Regions from separate parts of the Cryobacterium sp. RTC2.1 genome, predicted to be linked through region 1. Evidence: riboswitches for the same ligand, from Rfam matches in the RefSeq annotation. Region 1 holds a riboswitch; the other holds the start of a gene.
What was found. Region 1 has a riboswitch for cyclic di-GMP ahead of QN357_RS17840 (GGDEF domain-containing protein). Riboswitches for the same ligand answer to the same signal wherever they lie in the genome.

Region 1 (4,238 bases):
GGGCATCACGAAGAGCGTCGGAACAATGTGGGCGGCCTACGCATTCGCCGCCATCAGCCTTGTCAGCCTGCCGGCCGCCATTCAAAGCCACGACTCCATCGTTATCATCGCCTGGGTCGCCCAGACGTTCCTCCAATTGGTGCTCCTCCCGATCATCATTGTGGGCCAGAACATCCAGGCTGCAGCCTCCGACGCACGAGCCGCCGCCACCTATGAAGATGCGGGCGCGATCCTCGAAGAAGCGAAACAAATACAATTGCACCTCGCCTCACAGGACGCCGCCATAGGTGCCCTCCTCGACAAGGTCAAGTCCCTGGAAAACCAGACCCCCTGATCGGTGGCTCACCTAAGGATTGGATGATTGGCAAACACCCTTCCAAGCCGACGGACGGCAACGCGGTCCCATCGACGCCGGCCACTCGCGGTTGTGGCTTCCTCACGCTCTGACAACGTCGGCCTGCAGTACGAGACCGTCGACCTCACCCACGACCAAGCCGCCGCCGACCTGGTCACACAACTCGGCTACCGATCCGCACCCGTCGTCATCGTTGGCACCGAACACTGGGCGGGGTTCAGGCCAGACAAGATCAACGCCATCGCCGCAGCACAAGCCGCCACGCTCACGCCGATACTGAAGGAAGAGAAAGAGTGAGGAAGCCGCTGCCCATCTCACCTCTCATGACTCCAGCCGAAGTATGCGCAGCACTGCGCATCGACACCCTCGACAAGCTGCGCACCACCGACAGGCTCAAAACCTTCGCCATCGACGAACACCTCCTCCGCGATGACCGCCAGTCCGTCCTGACTTTCAGCCTCGCCGACGGGGCACCTTCGCCGAGACACACACCCGGGACTCGACAATAAGTTCGACTCGGCGCACGCACCGGCACCCGCGTTTCCGGTGGCGAAGAAATCGGTGAGCGGGATCCCACGTGTTCCGATCCATACCTGAGGACGAACTGGACCGGCATGCAAGCAATCGCGCGGGCCGGGGAGAGCCAGCGCCCCGCTGTCCAACAAGCTGTTGACCAATTGCCCGGGCACACGCCACTATCCCTCGACACCGGGGCCGCTGATGCCACCATCGTGGCTCTTTGAAGGGATCGTACGGGCCTATGGGCGCTCCCGGACTCGATAAGCTCACGGCGCACCATAAGAGAGGACGATATTGGCCGCCTGGACTGTTGAATATGAGGGCGATACCCTTGACCGCTTCGTGGACTCGCTCCCTCCGTACGAGCAGGCGGTCCTCATCGCGGCAATCGAGCACGTACTCGAGGTCTATGGAATCGACATTTGCGCAGGCGAGTGGGGGAAATCACTCGGCGATGGACTGTACGAGTTTCGCGTGCGCAAATCGTTGCAGGCGATTTTTACTGAAGCCGGCCTAGCGCCGCCGATGGATATGTCTGGCATCGACCGCCAGGTACTTCTCCGAGTGTTCTGCACATTTCACGGCTGCAAGATTGTTCTTCTCTACAGCGGATACAACAAGAAGAGTGGATTCAACCGGTGGAAGCAACACCTCGATCATGGAGGTGGATTATGGGACGTCCGAAGGGTTGGATGGCCACGCAACTCGGGCGAGAACCGATGCGGTCGCCAGGCCGGCCGCCGGGGTGGCACCGGGAGCACCGCCAGGATTTCTGGGGGCCTCGTTGGCCAGGGCATCTCGAGCGAGGAAGCGGGCGAGCGGGCCTGCGTGTCGGCGCCGGTCGGGACTCGCTTCTTCCGGCACGCTGGCGGGATGCTAGACCTCAGCAAGGCACCGCTGTCAGGATAGGTTTTTGACCTTCGTCGAGCGTGAGGAGAGCCTCAGAGACACAAAAATGATCAACGCGCTCCACGGAGTGGGCGCGTGCGAATAGCTGTGACTGCGAGGGCCCATTCGGTTGTTAGCCGGGTCGCACCGGTGTGTATGAGCCCCACGTGATAGCCCTGTACTTGACCTTTGCCGTTGGCTTTGGCTGCATACATCGCGATATCGGCTTGATGTACAAGCTCATCGATATCAATCCCGGGTGTGAGCGTCGCGATCCCGACGCTGGCACCGACCTGCGCAAAGCGTTCGCCAACGCGCACGGGTGGTGTCAGCGAGTCAATCATGCGTTGAGCGACGTCCCTAGCAGCGCTGGCCGTGGTACCGCGCAACAAGATGGCGAATTCATCGCCGCCCAGTCGCGCGCAGACATCGCCGGGGCGAGTGCACCCGCGCAGCCGCGCTGCGACCTCGAGAAGTACCGCATCTCCGGCACGATGACCCAGGACATCGTTAACATCCTTAAAGTCGTCTAAGTCGAGGAACAAAACGTGCAGACCGTCCAGATGCGCCTGGTCCGCGAGGCTTGAGGCCAGCTTCGCGGTGAAGGAAGCCCGGTTGTCCAGCCCAGTCAACGAATCATATTGGGCTTGTAACGTGAGTTGTTGATGCACGTCACTATTGCGGAGGGCCAGAGCCACCTGGTTGACCAAATCACGCACAGACAACAACGCATCTGAGGGGATCTTCTTCGGCGCACCTACCAGCATCCAGGCGTTTTCGTGCAATCCCCGCAAACTAACGCACGACCAGGCGAGGTCGACGCCGACGGCGTCATCCAGCGGTCCCGGCTGAAGGACCCGCGCATCCCCTGGATCCGTTGTGGACGAGACGACGGTCCCAGGAAACGCTCCCGGAACACTAAGGAAGCTGCCGGCAACTCCTTGAACCCTCAACTCGGCGCCATCGCGCACCAGTTTGAGCAGGCGCAAACCTGGAGTGGCATCACAAATCTCAGCACAAGCCGCCCAAGCGAGAGCCCTGATCAAGGTCTCGTCAGTGAGGCCCAACAATTGCGAGCCGGTGGCGGCCAACACGGTATCGCGCCGAGTGGCCTGCTCTCGCGCCAGCAGGCCACCGCCCATTTGGCGGGCGATGAAAACGGCGATGAATATCAGCGGGAACGACTCGTATAAGCCCGTCGTTGTCGGTGGCACCGAGTGGGTCGGAATCAACGACCACAACGGCACTGTCGCAGAGAGCGCTGCCATCCCGAGGACACATCGCAGCAGAGAACGCCAGATCGATCCGTAGAAGGCTCGAAACCAGATCGCGGTGAGCACGTAGGCGATCACCGTCGTCGTGGACGGACTGGCGAGCCCGAGAACAACAATCGCAACCGTGTCCAATACGTCCAGCCACAGTGGTACCTGCCGACTCAGGAGGACGTGAACGCACGATGACAGCAACGTTACCGTTGACCCCAAAAGCATCAGCACTATCACGCCGCCGGTCGCTTCGAAAAACGCAGCAGGCACGGACACGATCAGAGACGCCATCGCCAGGGCGGCAAAGTACCACCGTGTGCTTTGGACAGTCCCGTCAGACGGCCTCAAGAGGCCACGGACGTTCACCCGGTCTACTGATTTTCGCAAAACGCCCATTGAGCGTCGGTCCTGTCTGTTGATAGGCCGGCTAACCCAAGGGGTCCCGTGCCTTTGCGACACCGGCTTGCACCGGATGTGCCCGTGCGACTGACGCAGAAACGCCGTCTCGTCAATGATCAAGTGATCCTGACCTGACCGTAGCATTCTGTCGGCTGGAACGGCCCCCGGTTTGGTTGACTCCTGATCTCTGAAGATTCGTTTTCGCTTGGAGCGAAGTTCACCATACCCAAGCCTCACCCACCCCAAGTTCCGCGCGGCACCCATCGACGACAGCTACAACGCCTACAACCAACTCAACAGCACCGCCCCCGACACCGCCGCCACCACGTGGACATATGACGCGGCCGGGAGGCAGAAGAAGAGCAGACTGCCCCGGCCCTTTCATCGACCGGCAACAGAACGTTGTGTTCCAGGGATTCACCGGGTCGGGGAAATCATATCTAGGCTGCGCGTTGGCGAAAGCCGCGTGCCGGCACCGGGTGCGAGCACACTACATTCGAATGCCGGAGCTCGAAGAGGCCTGGCAGCTGGCCCGCGATAAACCCTCCGGCACGACGAAGTTCTTGAACAAGTACGCCGCATTCACGCTCCTGGTGATCGATGAATGGCTCCTCGACGAGCCCGACGAGAGCACCAGGAGCATGCTGTTGGAACTCCTCGAGCGCCGCTACGATCAGGCATCAACAGTGTTCTGCACTTAATACGCCCAAAAGGACTGGCACCAGCGCCTTGGCTCCGGGGTTCACGCGGACGCGATCATGGACCGCATCGTGCACAACACCATCTGGGTCGAGACCGGCGGCCACAACATG
Region 2 (16,853 bases), on a different contig from region 1:
TGCCGCGGCATCCGGCTGGTACGGGGTGTAGTTGTACAGGTTCGCCGTGGCCTGGTTGCGGATCTGAACCGTCGCCGCGCCGCACGCAGCGTCGGGGTTGTACGCGACGCTGACCGCGCCGACCTTGTAGGCGCGTTCGGGCTCCTGGGTGTACTGCCGGAACTGCCACGCGGCCCGGTAGACCTGGTTGAAGAAGCCGAAGTACTCCGCGGCGCAGTCGGCGGTATCCGGGCAGCCGTAACCCGTCGCCCGCAGGTAGCCGGATGCGCTGGGCCGGGTCAGCAGGGACTGTTCCTTCTGCAGCAGCACGAGGAGAACCCGCGGGCTGATCGTGCAGGCCGCGGCGACCTTCTCGATGATCGTGCTCGCACGCTCGTTCGGCTCGCCCGCGTACGCAGCGCAGTGGCCGGGGCCCTGCGCGGGTTCGGACACGGTCGACTCGCGGTACTCCCAGAGGCACGGCGACTCGTCGCGTCGCACACAGTTCCGGCCTTCCAGGAAGGACTGCACCTCGTCGGTCGTCATCGCATTCGGGTTGAAGAAGTTGTAGTCACTGATCAGGGCGCCGGCGTCGAAGACGGCGGGATCGGAGGGCGCCGTCCGCGGCACGACGACCGAGCGCACGAGGAAGCCGCCGGCCACGATCGCGGCGACCGTCGCGACGGCGATGAGGATTCGTCGCTGGGAGGCGCGGAGAGGCATGACTCCACCCTAACCGGGCTCGGCAAACGATCGGGGCCGGAGAGGTGCCAGCGCCAGGGCTGACGCGGGGCTGACGGTGCGGGGTGGCCGCGACGGTTTTTCTCGCGGTCGGGGGTGTTTTCCGTCGCGCCCCCTTTGCCGGGAGTAGCGTGGGAGCATGTCAGGCATCGATGCAGACCAGTCTCCAGCTCCCACGGGCAGTATCGTCGTCGGGCACGACGGCTCCGACTATGCGAACCATGCGCTCGCGGTCGCCCTCGACCTCGCCGGGCCGCTCGGCGCATCCGTCGTCGTCGTCCGGGCCTGGTCGATCGACACGGCCCCACGCCCGGCCGACTGGAAGTTCGGCTATGTTTCGCCCCTCACCGACTACGCCGGTGCGGTACGGGAGAAGCTCGAGGCCGATGCCGGGCCGATCGCGGCGCAGCATCCGGGAGTGCCCGTCGAGTACCGGGCGGCGTACGCGACGCCGCTCAGCTGCCTGATCAGCGTTTCCCGCGGGGCACGGATGCTGGTGGTCGGCTCCCGCGGGCGCGGCGGCCTCGCAGGGATGCTGCTCGGGTCGGTCAGTGAACAGTGTGTGCGACACGCGGACTGCCCTGTGCTCGTGGTGCGGCCCGGCGTACCGGCCTGAGACCGACTGGGGCCTGAGGCCGGTCATGTGCAGGCGTCAGGCGTGCGTGCGGAGCATTCGGACGATGTTCGTCTCGGCGGCGACCGCCGTGGTGCGATTCTCCTCGAGCCAGCCGGCCAGTTCGGCGGCGGGGAGGGCGCGCGCGTACAGGTAACCCTGCACCCCGTCGGCGCCGAGTGATTCGAGGAGTCGTTGCTGCTCGATCCGTTCAATCCCCTCTGCGACCGTCGTGATACCGAGCTGCGCGCACAGCCGTACGATCGCCTCGATGACTGAACGGTCGAAGGCATTCGTCAGGGCGCCGGCGACGAAACTCATGTCGATCTTCACGATGTCGACGGGGAGCGCGCGCAATGACGTCAGGGAGGCATAGCCCGTGCCGAAGTCGTCGATTGCGATCCCGACGCCGAGCGCTCCGATCGCGCGGAGGCGGCCGATCGCGGAGGGAGAGTCCAGTACGACGGTCTCGGTGAGTTCGATGATGAGATCCTTCGCGAGGGTCCCGGTGTCGGCCAGGCAGCCGATGATCGAGTCGACGAACCCCTCGCGGTCGAGCTCGTGGGCCGAAACGTTCACGTGCACGGCCATCGGCGCTCCAGGATTGGCCGTCCGCCATGCCGCGGCGTCGAGGCAGGCGCGTCGCATCACGAAAGCGCCGATACCGATGATCGCTCCGGTCCGCTCGGCGATGTCGATGAAGTCACCGGGGAGGAGCAGGCCGCGTTCCGGGTGTTGCCAACGGACGAGGGCCTCGACGGCGGTGCACTGCAGCCCGGGGAGATCGAGGATGGGCTGGTAGTGCACGACGAGCTCGTCGGCGGCCGCCGCGGCCGCGAGCTGCCATTCGAAGGTGACCCTGGGATTGTCCACGCGGAGGAGGCCAGGCTCGAAGACCTGGACGCGGTTCTTGCCATTGGCCTTCGCCGCGTACATCGCCACGTCCGCCTGGTGAACCAGATCCTCGATGTCGATCCCTGCTGCTGCTGTGGCGATGCCGATGCTGACGCCGACCTGCGCGGTGTTCCGCTCGAGGGTCACCGGTTCGGCGATCGACCTGCCCAGGGCTGTGGCGATGCCGAGGGCATCGGAATCACTCTTGCCGGACAGGATGATGGCGAACTCGTCGCCACCGAGCCTGGCGCAGATGGCAGTGCTCCCGGTGTTTGACCGCATCCGCTCGGCGACCTCGATGAGGAGTTCGTTTCCGGCCCGGTGTCCGAGAAGGTCGTTGACGTCCTTGAAATCGTCGAGATCGAGGAAGAAGATGTGGACGCCGCTGGCATCGTCGACCGTGCCCAGGATCGCGGTGAGCTTGGCCATGAACGACGCACGGTTGTTGAGACCGGTAAGCGGGTCCGAACTGACCTGGACCGTGAGCTCCCCCTGGACCGTACTGTTGCGGAGGGCGAGCGAGACCTGGTTGGAGAGCGCCCGGACCGATACGAGGGCCTCCGCCGGGATCGTGCCGGGGGCTCCCACAAGAATCCACGTATTCGCCTGGGCATTCGAGGCGAGGCAGGCCCACGCCAGGGGGGTGCCGACGGCTGCATCGAGTGGGAGGGAGTCGAGGTCGGTCGCGTTGGCGTCTGTTCCATTGGTGGCAGACGTGATGACGGTGCCGGGCAGTTGCGCAGGCAGCGAGTCGAACTGGCCGGTCGCGCCGTCGACGCGCAGGACAGGGCCGTCGCGCATGACCCGCAGGACGCGCAGTCCGGGGGTGGCGAGGCAGAGTTCCTGCGTCGCAGCCCAGCCGATGACCAAGATATCCGCCTCGTCGAGGATACCGAGCAGCAGGGAGCCGGTCGCTGCGAGCTCCCGGTCGCGTCTCATCGACTGTTCGCGTGACAACAGCACGATGCTCAATTGACGCACGATCACGACGGTGAGGAACAGTGTGGGAATCGTGCCGAGGATGATGGCGGGTGAGGTCATGCCGGTGGTCCCGTTCACAGGGCCCCACAACACAACAGTGGCGACGAGCGCGAGCGCGTACAGGGTGCAGCGGACAAGAGACCTGAGCGTGGAGCCGTAGAGTCCACGCAGCCAGATGGCACCGAAGATGATCCCGAGGGCGATCATCGGGTCGGGCAGCGTGAGTCCGAGACCGACGAACGCGACGAAGTCGATCACGTCGAGCGCGAGCGGAACCCGCCTGTGGACAAACCCATAACACCAGGAGGCGATGAGGACGGCCCCGGCCACGAGCGCGATGAGAAGCACCCCATCGGTATCCGAGGCCACGATGGTCGGCACGGTGAGCAGGAGCGAGGCGACCGCAAACCAGGTGAACAGCCACCGGGTGCCTTCCGTCATGCCGTCCGGCCGACGGAACGGATTCCACAGCGTGAAGAAGAAGGGGTGGTGATCGTGTCTCGCGGTCATGTGAGGCCGGGTCCTGTCCTTGTGTAGGCCGGCGAACCCGAGGGTCCCGTGCCTTTGCGACCCCGCCTTGCGACGGGTGTGCCTGTATGAGACCGCAGGGATGGGTGCTCCCTCACACACGGCAAGCCTAGTCGCCCCTCTCTGCGGACCTTTCCGGTCGAGAGTGCCCTGTGCACTGGGCACTTTCGACCGGAAAGGACCACCCAGCTGCGTCGGGTAAACTCGAATGTCGGATTTGAGGGGTGTTTCGGTGGTCGACCTGGAGCTTGAACGGGAACAGAACTACGTGGCAACGCTGTACGCGCGTCTGGACGCGCTGCAGCGGGAGGCCGAGGACCAGCTGACGGCGGTGCGGTTGCTCGACGTCGGCGGAAATCATCAGACCCGCTCCGAGCGGGACACCTTTGCGCGCCTCTACGAGGACCGGATCGTGCAGTTGCGGGAGATCGACGACCGGCTGGCGTTCGGCCGGCTCGAACTGGCCGCGGACGACGCGAGCGGCGACTCCGTGTTCCGCTACATCGGCAGGGTCGGGCTGCGCGACGAAGACTTGCAGCCGATGCTGCTCGACTGGCGGGTGCCGCAGGCGAGCGCGTTTTACCAGGCGACGGCCGCGACCCCGCTGGGAGCCAGGGCCAGGCGCCACCTGCAGTCCAGGGGGCGGACCATCATCCGGATCGAGGACGAGATCCTCGACGCCGAACGCCTCGGCAGAGAACCCTCAGAACATCAGGGGGAGGGAGCGTTGCTCTCCGCGCTGACCGCCCAGCGCACCGGGCACATGCCCGACATCGTCGCGACCATCCAGGCGGAACAGGACCGGATCATCCGCTCTGACCTCGCCGGAGTGCTCGTCGTCCAGGGCGGGCCGGGGACGGGGAAGACCGCCGTCGCGCTGCACCGTGCGGCGTACCTGCTCTACACGCATCGCGATCGCCTGAAGCACAACGGGGTGCTCATCGTGGGGCCGTCCCGCTCGTTCCTGCAGTACATCGAGGCGGTGCTGCCGTCGCTTGGCGAGACCGGGGTGGTTCTCTCAAGCGTTGGACAGCTGTACCCGGGCGTCGAGGCGACCCGCGAGGACGTCCCCGCCGTCGCGGCGCTCAAGGGCCAGGCTTTCATGGCCGCGCTCATCGCCCATGCGGTGCGCTCCCGGCAGCGGATCCCGGTGGGGACCCGTCAGCTCGAGGTCAACGGCGACAAGATCACCCTGGCCCCGCAGCTCGTGGCGAACGCGATCGCCAAGGCGCGCGAGGGCGGCAAGCCGCACAACCTCGCGAGGGTCACCTTCGTGAAGACCGCGATCGGCGCGCTCGCGCGCGACTGGCTGCGCCAGCTGCAGCAGGGCGGCGCCTCGATGGACGAGTCCGACCTGCCGATGCTGCGCGAAGACCTGCGGCTCGCCCAGGACGTGCGCGTCGCGCTCAACACCGCGTGGCTGCCGCTCACCCCCGAGAAGCTCGTGCAGGATCTCTACGCGCGCCCGCAATGGCTCGCCGAGCTCACCCCGGGCTGGAGCGCGGAGCAGAGGGCGCTCCTGCACAGGGCCAGGGACGCCGAGTTCACGATCGCCGATATCCCGCTGCTCGACGAGGCGGCCGAGCACCTCGGCGAGTACAACGTCGTCGACGCCGCCCAGAAGCGCGAACAGAAGGAACAGCGCAAACGCGACATCGAGAATGCCGAACTCGCAATCGCGAACATGGACGTGAAGGGTCTCGTCAACGCACGCGCCCTGGCAGACAACTTCGCCGAGCTCGGCGACCGGGCCACGACCGCCGAGCGTGCGGCCGTCGACCGCACCTGGACATACGGCCACGTCGTCGTCGACGAGGCACAGGAACTCTCGCCGATGCAGTGGCGGCTGCTGCTGCGCCGGGGGCCGCGCCGGTCGTTCACGGTCGTCGGCGATATCGCGCAGGCCGCATCCGCCTCGGCATCGGGCAGCTGGAAGGAGGCCCTCGCGCCCATTCTCGACGCCTCCCTCGAGGCCGGGCGCTGGCGCCTCGAGGAACTGACCGTGAACTATCGCACACCCCGCCAGATCGCGACCGCGGCCGAGGAGATGGCGATCGCGCACGGGCTGCCGGTGACGCCCTCGCGGGCGGTTCGCGCGAGTGAGTGGCCGATAACCGTCGAAGCGGATGTCGCGGCAGCGGTTCACCGCGAGCGCGCGCTGCGTGCGGGCGGTACCCTCGCCGTGATCGCTGCCGATGCGGCGCTTGAGGCCGTCGGGGCGGAGCTCTCGGCGGAGTTCGGGGACCGGGTCGGTCTCGGCGCCCTCGGGCTCGGCAGGGAGATCGCACTCCTCGGGCCTCGCGACGCGAAGGGCCTCGAGTTCGACGCCGTGATCGTCGTGGATCCCGCAGGCATCGTGGCCGCCTCGGAGCGCGGGGCCGGATCGCTGTACGTCGCCATGACCCGCGCGACACAGCGCCTCTACCTCGTCGCCGACCTGAACTCCGCGCTGCCCGCCGGCCTCACGCGCTGACCCCCCACGCGCTGACGGCGCTGAGGTGTCGCAGATCGACGTTCCCGGGCCTCGGGAACGTCGATCTGCGACACTTCAGATGGAGAACGGGGTCAGGGGCTGGGCGCCTCGAAGTAGAGGTGGGCGTGCGCCCGGCATCCGTCGTTGAAGGGCGCCGCGCAGTGCGGGCAGCGTGTCGCGGCACGGTAGTCGGTGATGCTCAGGGTGCGGAGGCAGGCTCCGCAGAGGATCGCCTGCTCCGCCCAGAGCGCGACCGGCCACTGCCGCGCCGCATGATCGGCCGCGGCGGCGTGGCAGAGGTGGCAGGGGTAGAACCGGCGGCAGCAGTAGAACCGGATCGCGACGACATCCGCCGCCGTGTTGTAGTGAACGCACCGCGTCTCGTCGTCGACGGTCTCGCCGAACACCCCGAGGTCGGTCGTGCCCGGCTGTTTTCGGCCCGGTGGCTGCACCAGCGGCCGCCTACTTCTTGGCGGCTGCGGTGACCTGGTCCTGGACGAAGGTGGAGAACACCGTCGCGTCGGTCAGGGAGCCGGTGTAGGCGACGCCGTTGACGAGCACGGTCGGGGTTCCGGCGACCTTGGTGAGGGTCGTCGAGTTGGGCAGCGGGCCGGCGAGGGCGCGCTTGGTCGCATTGCCGACCCAGGACTTGAAGGCACCGTCAGTGATGCACTTCGTGATGCCGGCGTCCGTGGCTCCCGCGGTCGTGACCAGGCTCACAAGTTCCTGATCCGTCAGGCCGGCGGTGCTCTCAGCGGGTTGCTGGGCGAACAGGGCGGCGTTGACGGCCGGGAATGCGGCGGGCTGGTAGTTGGCTACGCACACGGCGGCGTTCGCTGCCCGGGTCGAGTACTTCGTCCCGGCCGAGTTGGCGTCGAGGATGGAGATCGGGTGGTACTCGAGCGTCGCGTTGCCCGCGGTGACCCAGGAGTTGATCGCGGTGCCGTTGGTGGTCTCGAACTGGCCGCAATAGGGGCACAGGTAATCGGCGTAGACGACGATGTTCGCAGTGCTCGTGAGCTTGGTCTGGTCGGTCGCGACCGGCGTGGCGTCCGCGGCGAGGGCGGCCGTCGGGACGGCGGTGATGGTCGTTCCGTCGCCGGTGAGCAGGACCCCATCGCTGGCCATGTTCAGCGGGCCGGCGGCCGCGGGGCCGTTGCTGTTCACGATGACGAGGGCGACGACGACGGCGATCGCAACCAGTCCGGCACCGATGCCGCCGCGCAGGAACAGCTTGTTTCGCTTGTCCTTCTTCTGCTGGGCTTCACGCATCAAGCGGGCGCTCTCCCGTGCCGCATCGCGGCGGTCCTTCTTCGGGGGCGTGCCTTTGCCGGGGAGGTTGCTGTTCATAGACCCTGTACACCGTTTCGTCGCGAGTGACTTATCGAATCTAGGTTAGGCCGTCCACCTCCACGCCCCGTGCCATCGGGCTGGGAGCCAGCTGTGAGGAGGGTTAGAACCAGGTGCTGAGGTGCGGCGGCTGCCCGGAGCGGAATGCGGCGTCGACCTGCGTCGCGGCATCCTCCGTGTGCTCGGTGACCCTGCCGGCGCGGCTCAGCACGACGGCGCTCGGGCCGCCCAGGTAGAGGGCGGAGAGGGCGGCGACCGAGAGGCTGAGGTGGGCCGCTCCCGCCGGGCTGGCCTCGCCCGCGGCGAGCGGATGCGCCGAGCCTGCACCGTCTGGAGAGACAGTGAGCAGGAACTCGCCCCCTGCGATGCCGAGGTCGTCGGAGACATCGAGGAGGAAGACGCCCGGTGCGGCGTATCGGCGGTGCTCGAGTGCGGCAGGCACGTCGAGGAGGCGCAGCCAGAGGTGGTCGCGTTCGGCGGAGGCGCGCACGGCCCGGGGGTTCTCGAGCTGCCAGACGAGGGGCTCCGCGATACTCCGGAGCGGGGCGGAGACCTCTCCGATGAGGTCGAGGTCGAGCAGGAAGCGCCAGAGTGCTGTGTATGCCGCGTCGGTCGCCGCGACCAGGTCGACGACGTCGAGCCGACCAGGGTAGGCGTCGCCCTCGAGCGTGACGCTGTAGACCGCGAATCCCTGCGGTCGGCCTGTCGGGTCGTCGAAGCGCACCGTCTGCCGCGTCGGGGTGGCGGCGGTCGTCGGGGCCGGGGCTGCCGCCTCGGACGGCTCGGCCAACGCGGGGGTCGTGAATCCGAGGATCTGGTCCCAGAGGCTGTCGCGACGGTCGACGTCACCGGCGCCGCGCCTTCTGGCGGCTTCGAAGATCGCCGGGGCGTCGTGGCGCAGCGATTCGGGGGAGACGAAGTGCAGCCGCCCCGTGCCCGCCGGGGCCGCCGGGGCCGGCCGGGCGTCGCCGGTGGTGATGGTGATGCTCGCCTGGTGCGCGGCCGGCCCGAACCCGTACCGCGCGTAGATAGTGGCCTCCGACACGGTGAGCATGGCGAGTGGCAGGCCGAGCCCGTGCGCGGTGCGGAGCTCGGCGGTGAGCAGGGCGCGGGCGAGGCCTCTGCGGCGGTGCGTCGGCGAGACGGTGACCGAGCTGATCGCCCAGGCGGGCAGTGTGCCGCCGCCGGGGACGCTCAGGCCCATCGGCCAGGACCGCACCGTCGCGACCGGGGTGAGCGGATCGGCAGCGGTCGCGTCGAGGACGGCCGTGACGCGATCCCCTGCGGTGTTCGCCAGGCGGCGGACGAGTTCGTTGTCGTCGGGCGCGCCATCGTGGAAGCCGCGCGCTGTCGCGCGGTGCCAGTGTCGCCGGGCCTCGGTGTCTGCGGCGTCGATCAGGCGCAGTTCGAGGCCGCCGATCGCGAGCAGGGCCGCCGATTCCTCGTCGATGGGCGTGCGTGCGAAGTCGGGTGCCGTGTAGTCGTTCACGGCCCTACTGTACTGGCCGGGGACCGGCCGGAGTCAGCTCGCGACGGTCCCGGCTGGCGTTCCGGGCCCGGGGACCGGAGGGACGAGCGCTCGTGCGACGGCCGCGCGGCCGACGGCGGCGAGGGACTCCGGCCCCGCCTCGGAGCCGATCTCGCCGCGTGGCACGGTCGCGAAGCCGAGGGAACGCTCGCCGAGCACGATCACCCGGCCGCCGCCGGCCTCGAAGGAGCGCAGCTCGTCCGTGAGCGGAGTGCCGTCCGCGCCATCGGGGAACGGCGGTCCGGCGAGGATCAGGATCCGGGGGCGCTGCCCGCGCAGGGATCGGACGAGTGCGAGTTCACGGTCGGGATCGCCTGCCGTGACGGTCACCGTGACGGTGAGTCCGGCATCCGCTGCCGCGTCGATCACGCCGGATGCCAGGAATGCGTCGCGCGGGTCCGCGATGTCGGTGACGACAAGGGCGACCGTCCGGGTGCTTCCCGTGGCAACGGCCTGCGCCGAGAGGTTGGGGGTGTAGCCGAGCTGGGCGGCGGCCGTGAAGACCCGGTCGCGGTAGTCCCCGTTGACGGTGCGGGTGCTGCCGTTCAGGGCACGCGACGCGGTGGCGAGGGACACGCCAGCCGCGGTGGCCACGTCGAGCAGGGTGGGTAGCCTGGATGACGGACTCATCGGTCCATCCCCTTCCTGGGGACTGGCGGGCCGGTTCGCGGTTCGGGTCGCGGTTCGGCAGGTGCTTGTCATTGTGGCACGCCGGGCGCGGGGAAGGCGTGTGCGGGCCTGAGACTCTCCTGCGGAACCGGGAATTCCCCCCCGGTTGCGGGGCGACCGGGGGGAATTCTGCCTGCCGGCAGTGGCTGCCGGGCGTTCGGAACCTAGTTCAGCGCGAGTGCCGACCACGAGACCGGCGGCAGGATGACGGTGAGGACCCCTTCGGTGAGCAGCACGCCGTCGAGGGGCTTCAGGCCGACCCGATTCTGGTCGGCGAGTGTGTTCCTGGCGTAGACATCCGCATCGTGCAGGGTGACCGCTTCGGTGAGGAGCGTCGCGTCGAGGCCGGAGACGTCGATCGACACCTCGATCGACTCCGTCTGGCTGCGGTTCACGAGGAAGACGGCGGATGCGCCCGTCTCGGCATCGAAGGTCGCGACGGCGTCGACGAGGGGCGCTGCACCGTAGAGGGCCGTGTCATAGGTCCCGGCATCGATCCGGGGCTTCAGCACGACGCCGCGGGCGAGCCTCGAGGTCACCGAAAACGGGAAGAACGTGGTCTGGCGCCAGCTCGCCCCGCCCGGCTCGGTCATGATCGGCGCGATGACGTTGACGAGCTGCGCGAGAGAAGCGGATCCGACCCTGTCGTGGTTCTGCAGGAGCGTGATCAGCAGGTTGCCGAGCACGACGGCGTCGGCGACGGAGTAGACGTCCTCGAGCTGCCGCGGCGCGTGGCGCCACTCCTCGTTGACCTCCTCCGAGGCCTGGTGCTCGTCGAGGTACCAGATGTTCCACTCGTCGAAGGAGAGCTGGATGGTCTTCTCGCTGCGGAGCTTGTACTTGACGTGGTCCGCCGTGGCCTTCACCGTCTCGATGAAATAGGTCATCTCGAGGGAGGACGCGAGGTACGAAGCGAGGTCTCCCTTGCGCTCCTGGTAATAGGCGTGGCAGGAGACGTAGTCGACGTACTCGTAGCTGTGCTCGAGCACGACCCGCTCCCACTCCCCGAAGGTCGGCATCGCAGAACCGGAGGAGCCGCAGACGACGAGCTCGAGGCTCTTGTCCGCGGTCTTCATGGCGGATGCGGTGCGAGCCGCGATCTTCCCGTAGTCGTCGGCAGACATATGGCCGATCTGCCAGGGTCCGTCCATCTCGTTGCCGAGGCACCACATCCGGATGTCGTACGGCTCGACCGCGCCGTTCCGGATTCGCTGCTCGCTGAGCGCGGTCCCGTCGGGCTGGTTGGCGTATTCGAGAAGGTCGAGGGCGGCGTCGATGCCGCGGGTGCCGAGGTTGACGGCCATCATCAGCTCGGAGTCCGTCAGGGCGCACCAGCGGGCGAACTCCTCGAGGCCGACCTGGTTGCTCTCGAGCGAGTGCCAGGCGAGGTCTCGGCGCACCGGTCGGTCCGCGCGCGGTCCGACGCCGTCCTCCCACTTGTACCCGGAGACGAAGTTGCCGCCGGGGTAGCGGATGGTCGTCGAGCCGAGCTCCTTGACGAGGTCGACGACGTCGAGCCGGAACCCGTCGGCGTTGGCGGTCGGGTGGCCGGGTTCATAGATGCCGTCATACACGCACCGGCCGAGATGTTCGACGAAGGAACCGAAGATCCGGCGGTTGATGGGTGCCACGACGGCTGAGCGGTCGATGACGATTGTTGCCTGTGTCACGCGAGGAAAGTCCTTTGGAATCGAGATGGGTGGAAGAGGTGCGGATGCTTACTTGACGCTGCCGAGGGAGAGCCCGCCCTGCCAGTACTTCTGCAGCGTGAGGAAGGCGATGATGAGCGGGATCACGGAGACCAGTGCTCCGACGATGACGATGGTCCAGAGCGACTGCCCGCCGGTGTTGACGCCGGCCTGGGTCTGCAGGGCGCCGAGCCCGACCGTGACGGGGAACAGGTTCGGGTTGGAGAACATCACGAGCGGCAGGAAATAGTTGTTCCAGGTGCCGACGACGCTGAGCAGCAGCACGGTGACGAGGGCCGGGCGGAGCAGGGGGAGTGCGACGCGGAAGAAGATCCGCAACTCGCCGGCCCCGTCCATCCTTGCGGCGTCGATCATCTCGTCCGGGATCGCATCCTGGGTGTAGACCCGCATCAGGTAAACGCCGAAGGGATTGAGCATGGACGGCAGGATCACCGCCCACATCGTGTTCGTCAGGTGGGTCGCGCTGAACATCACGAACATCGGGATGACGAGGGCCGTCGCGGGGACCATGACCGAACCGAGCACCAGGGCGAAGAACGGGGTGCGCCCGGCGAAGCGGTACTGCGCGAAGCCGTAGCCGGCGAGCACCGAGATGACGGTCGCGCCGATGCCGCCGGTGAGGGCGTAGAGGAACGAGTTGCCGAGCCAGTGCCAGTACAGCCCGTTCGAGTACGTGAACAACAGCTGGATGTTGTCGATCAGGTTGAACTTCCCGAACCAGAGCGGGCTCGTGTCGCCGCTGAAGAGCGTCGCCTGGTCCTTGGTGCTCGCGACGATGAGCCACCAGAACGGAAGCGCGAAATAGAGGATGAGGCCGACGAGGACGAGGTGCGGCAGGACGCGACGCCCGCCGGCCCGGCTGGCCTCGCGGGAGGCATGGGACCGCCGCTTCTCCGGTCGCGGTGAGGTGGTCGAAACGAGCACGGTCATGAGTTCAGTCCGCTCTTTTTACGGGTGAAGTGCAGGAAGATATAGGAGCCCACGAAGACGACGAGCCCGAGGGCGAACGAGATCGCCGAGGCGTAGTTGAATTGCGAATAGGAGAACGCGAGCGTGTATGCGTAGATGTTCGGCGTGTACGAGGCGGTGATCGATCCCGACGCCATGCTCCGCAGGATCTGGGGCTCCGTGAAGAACTGCAGGGTTCCGATCAGGGCGAAGACCAGGATCAGGACGAGCGAGGACGAGATCATCGGGATCTTGATCCGGAGCGCGGTCTGCCAGGCGTTGGCGCCGTCGATCTTGGCCGCCTCATAGATCGAGGTGTCGATGCCCTGGAGCGCCGCGTAGATGATGATCATGTAGTAGCCGGCCCACTGCCAGGTCACGACGTTCACGAGGCTGCCGAAGATGTTGTCCGGCGACAGCAACTGCGGCGCGTTGAGGCCGAACCAGCCGGCGACCTCTGCGGCGGGGCCGAAGCTCGGGCTGTAGAGGAAGCCCCACATCAGGGCGCCGATCACGGCGGGAACCGCGTAGGGAACGAAGATCATCAGCCGGGAGAACTTGGAGAACCGGCTCGTGATCGAGTCGAGCAGCAGGGCAGCGCCGAGCGAGACGAGCATCTGGATCGGGATCAGGATGATCGAAAACCGCACGACGAGCCAGACACCCTCGAGGAAGAGAGGATCGGTGAAGGCCTTGGCGTAGTTGTCGAGGCCGACCCAGTGCGTGCCCGTTGCCACGGTCTTGTTCTGCAGACTGAGGATGAAGGCGTAGACGAGGGGCGTGAGGAGGAAGAGCACCAGGAAGACGGCGAAGGGGGCCACGAAGAGCCACCCCCAGCGTGCACGCCGGGCGCTGACGCCCGATCCGAGCCGGCCGGGTTTTTTCAGGAAAGCACGGTCCGGGGTGACGGAGCGTCTCTCGATGGTTGAGGACAACATTGTTCCTTTCCAGGGGCCGGGGGGGGGGGGGGGGGGGGGGGGCGCCCCCCCCCCCCACCACCGTGGGTCCGGGTTATTTGACCGTGTACCCCTGTGAGGTCGCGTACTCCGTGACGGCCTTCTGGTACGTCGCGAGGGCATCCGCCGGCGTGGCGGCACCGCTCGAGACCGAGTTGACGGCCTCGGTGAGCTTGTCGTACGCGAGGTTCTGGAACGGGCTGACCTGGAAGCCGCTGTAGTCGTTCGCGGCGGCGAGGAAGACGTCCTTGTTGATCTGCTGGCCGCCGAAGAAGTCGTAGGCGCGATCGGTGAAGTACGAGGAGGTCAGGATCGGCTTCCAGAGCGGGAAGAGTGCGGCCTTTTCAATGCCGAGCTTCCAGGCCTCTTCGGTTCCGAAGATGTCCTTCGCGACGGTCGCGGCGGCATCCTTGTCCTTGGCCTGGCTCGTCACCGAGAAGGCCGATCCGCCAATGTTGACCTGCTTGGGCGTTTCGCCTGCCCACTGCGGGATCGGGGCAGCCTGCCAGACGGCACCGCTCTCGGCGCCGGTGAACCCGGCGAGGTAGCCGGGCAGCCAGGCCGCCGCGATCGTCGAAGCGTATGTGCCGTCGACGAGGTGCGTGTTGTAGTCGGTCGTCGACGCGTCCTCTGTGCCGACAAGGCCCTTGGAGACCAGGTCCTGCCAGTAGGTGAGGACCTTGAGGCTCGCGGCGTCGTTCAGGTCGACCGTGACGTTCGTTCCGTCGACGGTATAGGGAATCGAGCCGGCCTGCGCGAAGAGCGCCTGCTGGTATGCCCGGCCATTGCCGGCGAAGTCGGTGATCATCGAGGTCGATCCGGCATCCTTGAGGGCCTGCGCGGCGGCCGCGTATTCTTCCCAGGTCGTCGGAACCGCGATGCCGTACTTGTCGAAGATGTCCTTGCGATAGAGCATGCCGACCGGTCCGCCGTCGACGGGGATGGCGTAGACGCCTGCCCCGCTGGACTCGTCGGCCCAGGCGCCCTCGGAGTAGTTCTGCTTGATGTCGGCCGTGTAACTCGTCAGGTCGGCGAGGGCGTCCCGCGGGATGTAGCTCTGCACGACCTCGGTCTCGAGCATGATGACATCGGGAGCACCCGAGCCGGCCTCGATGGCCGTCGAGAACTTGGTGTACTCGTCATTGCCCGCACCGACGTTGGTCCAGCAGACCTGCACCTTGTCATGCGTGTTGTTGAACAGGTCGACGACCGATTCGAATTCGGGATACCACGCCCAGACGTTGACCACGGTTGCGGCAGAGTTGACGATCTTGTTTTGGCAGCTTGCTTCGGCCGCCCCGGTTGAGCAGCCGCTGAGCGTTGCGGCGAGCATGATGGCGACGCCCCCCGTTGCCAGAATCTTTTTCACTTGTGTTGGTCCATTCCCGGTGTGCAGACACCCTTGTCTCGGTATTGGCGACGGGATCCGCTGAGCCGATCGCATCGTTTACATCGTTGTAAGTAAACGATGTAACTAGATTCTGTCGAGGCGGACATCGATTTGTCAAGCGGTCTGACCCAGATCGTTACAGGCTGCCGTGATCAGGCCGGATCCCGCCCACCGCCTGCCATACAACGTTGTACTATGCGAGGAGACGAACGCTGCTGCGAACGTCGCCCGAATCGGAAGGGGCTCCATGGCGGCAACACTGCACGATGTGGCACAAATCGCCGGAGTCTCGATCAAGACCGTCTCCAACGTGATCAACGATCACCCCCACATCCGCCCCGCCACCAAACAGCGGGTGCTCGAGGCCATCGCCGAGCTCGACTACCACCCCAATCTCTCGGCACGCAGCCTGCGTTCCGGACGGACGGGCATGATCGGCCTCGCCCTCCCCGAGTTGTCCCTGAGCTACTTCGCCGAGCTCGCGGATGCCGTGATCCGCTCGGCGGAGCGCCATGGCGTCACCGTCCTGATCGAACAGACCGGGGGAGACCGGGACCGGGAGATCGGCCTGCTCTCGAGCCCCCGGCGCCAGCTCACCGACGGCCTGATCTTCAGCCCTCTCGGCATGGGCAACGACGACGCGGACTTCCTGCGGGTCGGCTACCCGCTCGTGCTGCTCGGGGAGCGGATCTTCAACGGGCCGACCGACCACGTCACGATGCGCAACGTCGATGCCGCGAGGGCGGCGACCGAACACCTGATCCGGCGGGGACGGCGCCGGATCGCGGTGGTCGGTGCGCACGAGGGCGAAGTGATCGGCTCGGCCGGCCTGCGCCTGCGCGGGTACCGGGAGGCCCTCGAGGCCGCCGGAATTCCCTTCGACCCCGCCCTGATCGGGTTCACGACCCTGTGGCACCGCTCGAACGGCGCCACAGCGACGCGGGAGCTGCTCGCCTCCGGCGTGGAGTTCGACGCCGTGTTCGGACTCAACGACACCCTGGCCCTCGGCGCCATGCGCGTGCTCCAGCAGGCTGGGCTGCGCATCCCGGAGGACGTGGCGCTGATGGGCTTCGACGATCTCGACGAGACCCGGTACAGCCTTCCGACGCTCTCGACGGTCGATCCCGGGAGGGCAGAGATCGCCGAGACCGCCGTGCGGGTGCTGCTCGAACGGATCAATGCCACCGCCCCGGAGGCGCCGAGAGAGTTCCTGGCCGACTTCCGGGTGATCGAGCGTGAGTCCTCGGAATCGCGCGAACCGGTGACCGTGCCCGGGGCATCCGAAGAGCGAGGACAGGAATCATGACGAGCGAGACCACGACGGCGGGACCCAACCCCGCGCCGAGCGGCGAGCAGTACGAGATCGCGGGACACGGCTACCGCGCGGTCGTGACCGAGATCGGCGCGTGCCTGCGCCTGCTGCAGTACGAGGGGCGCGACCTGGTCGTGAGCTTTGACCGGGACGAGGCCATGGTCGGCTTCCGCGGCGCTCTCGCGGCACCCTGGCCCAACCGGATCGCGGACGGTCGCTACCCGGTAGACGGAGTGGCCGTGCACGTGCCGGTCAACGAGCCGTCGCGGGACTGCGCGCTGCACGGGCTCGTGTTCGACCGGGCCTGGCGGCTGCTCGCGCACGCTCGCGGCGAGGTCGTGCTCGGACTCAGGCTGCCCGCCGGTCCCGGCTATCCCTTCCAGCTCGACTTCACGGCCCGGTACGCGCTCGCCGCGGATGGACTGACGACCACGATCGAGGTGTGCAACTCCGGAGCGGGCACGGCGCCGTATGGCGTGTGCCCGCATCCGTACCTGCGCGCGGGGGATTCCCCGCTGGACAGCTGGACGCTCAGGCTTCCGGCCGACCGGTTCCTCGAGGTCACACCGGACCGGCTGCTGCCGGTCGGAGTCGTCGACGTCGCGGCCGGCGACGGTGCCTTCGACTTCCGGGAGCCCCGGGTGCTGGGTGCGACGGAGATCGACCACGCGTTCACGGGCATCATCCAGGACTCCGGCGGGCGCGCGACACTCGAACTGCGGGAGGCCGACGGACGCGGTGTGGCCATGAGCTTCGGGCCGGAATGCCCGTGGCTGCAAGTG

Region 2: another riboswitch for cyclic di-GMP. It lies ahead of QN357_RS09660 (EAL domain-containing protein); the one in region 1 lies ahead of QN357_RS17840 (GGDEF domain-containing protein).

What each region holds. Positions count from the first base shown of each region.
Region 1 covers NZ_JASJXJ010000217.1:15-4,252, reverse strand. Annotated here, with positions in the region: gene QN357_RS17860 (hypothetical protein) at 1-334, shown strand, start outside; gene QN357_RS17855 (glutaredoxin family protein) at 428-652, shown strand; gene QN357_RS17850 (hypothetical protein) at 679-864, shown strand; gene QN357_RS17845 (hypothetical protein) at 1,169-1,783, shown strand; gene QN357_RS17840 (GGDEF domain-containing protein) at 1,834-3,318, opposite strand; cyclic di-GMP riboswitch class I at 3,442-3,516, opposite strand; partial or broken gene QN357_RS17835 (ATP-binding protein) at 3,762-4,238, shown strand, end outside.
Region 2 covers NZ_JASJXJ010000062.1:1,210-18,062, forward strand. Annotated here, with positions in the region: gene QN357_RS09650 (hypothetical protein) at 1-702, opposite strand, end outside; gene QN357_RS09655 (universal stress protein) at 860-1,336, shown strand; gene QN357_RS09660 (EAL domain-containing protein) at 1,373-3,718, opposite strand; cyclic di-GMP riboswitch class I at 3,738-3,811, opposite strand; gene QN357_RS09665 (HelD family protein) at 3,945-6,209, shown strand; gene QN357_RS09670 (CHY zinc finger protein) at 6,302-6,661, opposite strand; gene QN357_RS09675 (DsbA family protein) at 6,672-7,559, opposite strand; gene QN357_RS09680 (GNAT family N-acetyltransferase) at 7,663-9,048, opposite strand; gene QN357_RS09685 (LacI family DNA-binding transcriptional regulator) at 9,082-9,717, opposite strand; gene QN357_RS09690 (alpha-N-arabinofuranosidase) at 9,921-11,426, opposite strand; gene QN357_RS09695 (carbohydrate ABC transporter permease) at 11,475-12,395, opposite strand; gene QN357_RS09700 (carbohydrate ABC transporter permease) at 12,392-13,351, opposite strand; gene QN357_RS09705 (ABC transporter substrate-binding protein) at 13,425-14,738, opposite strand; gene QN357_RS09710 (LacI family DNA-binding transcriptional regulator) at 15,007-16,065, shown strand; gene QN357_RS09715 (aldose 1-epimerase family protein) at 16,062-16,853, shown strand, end outside.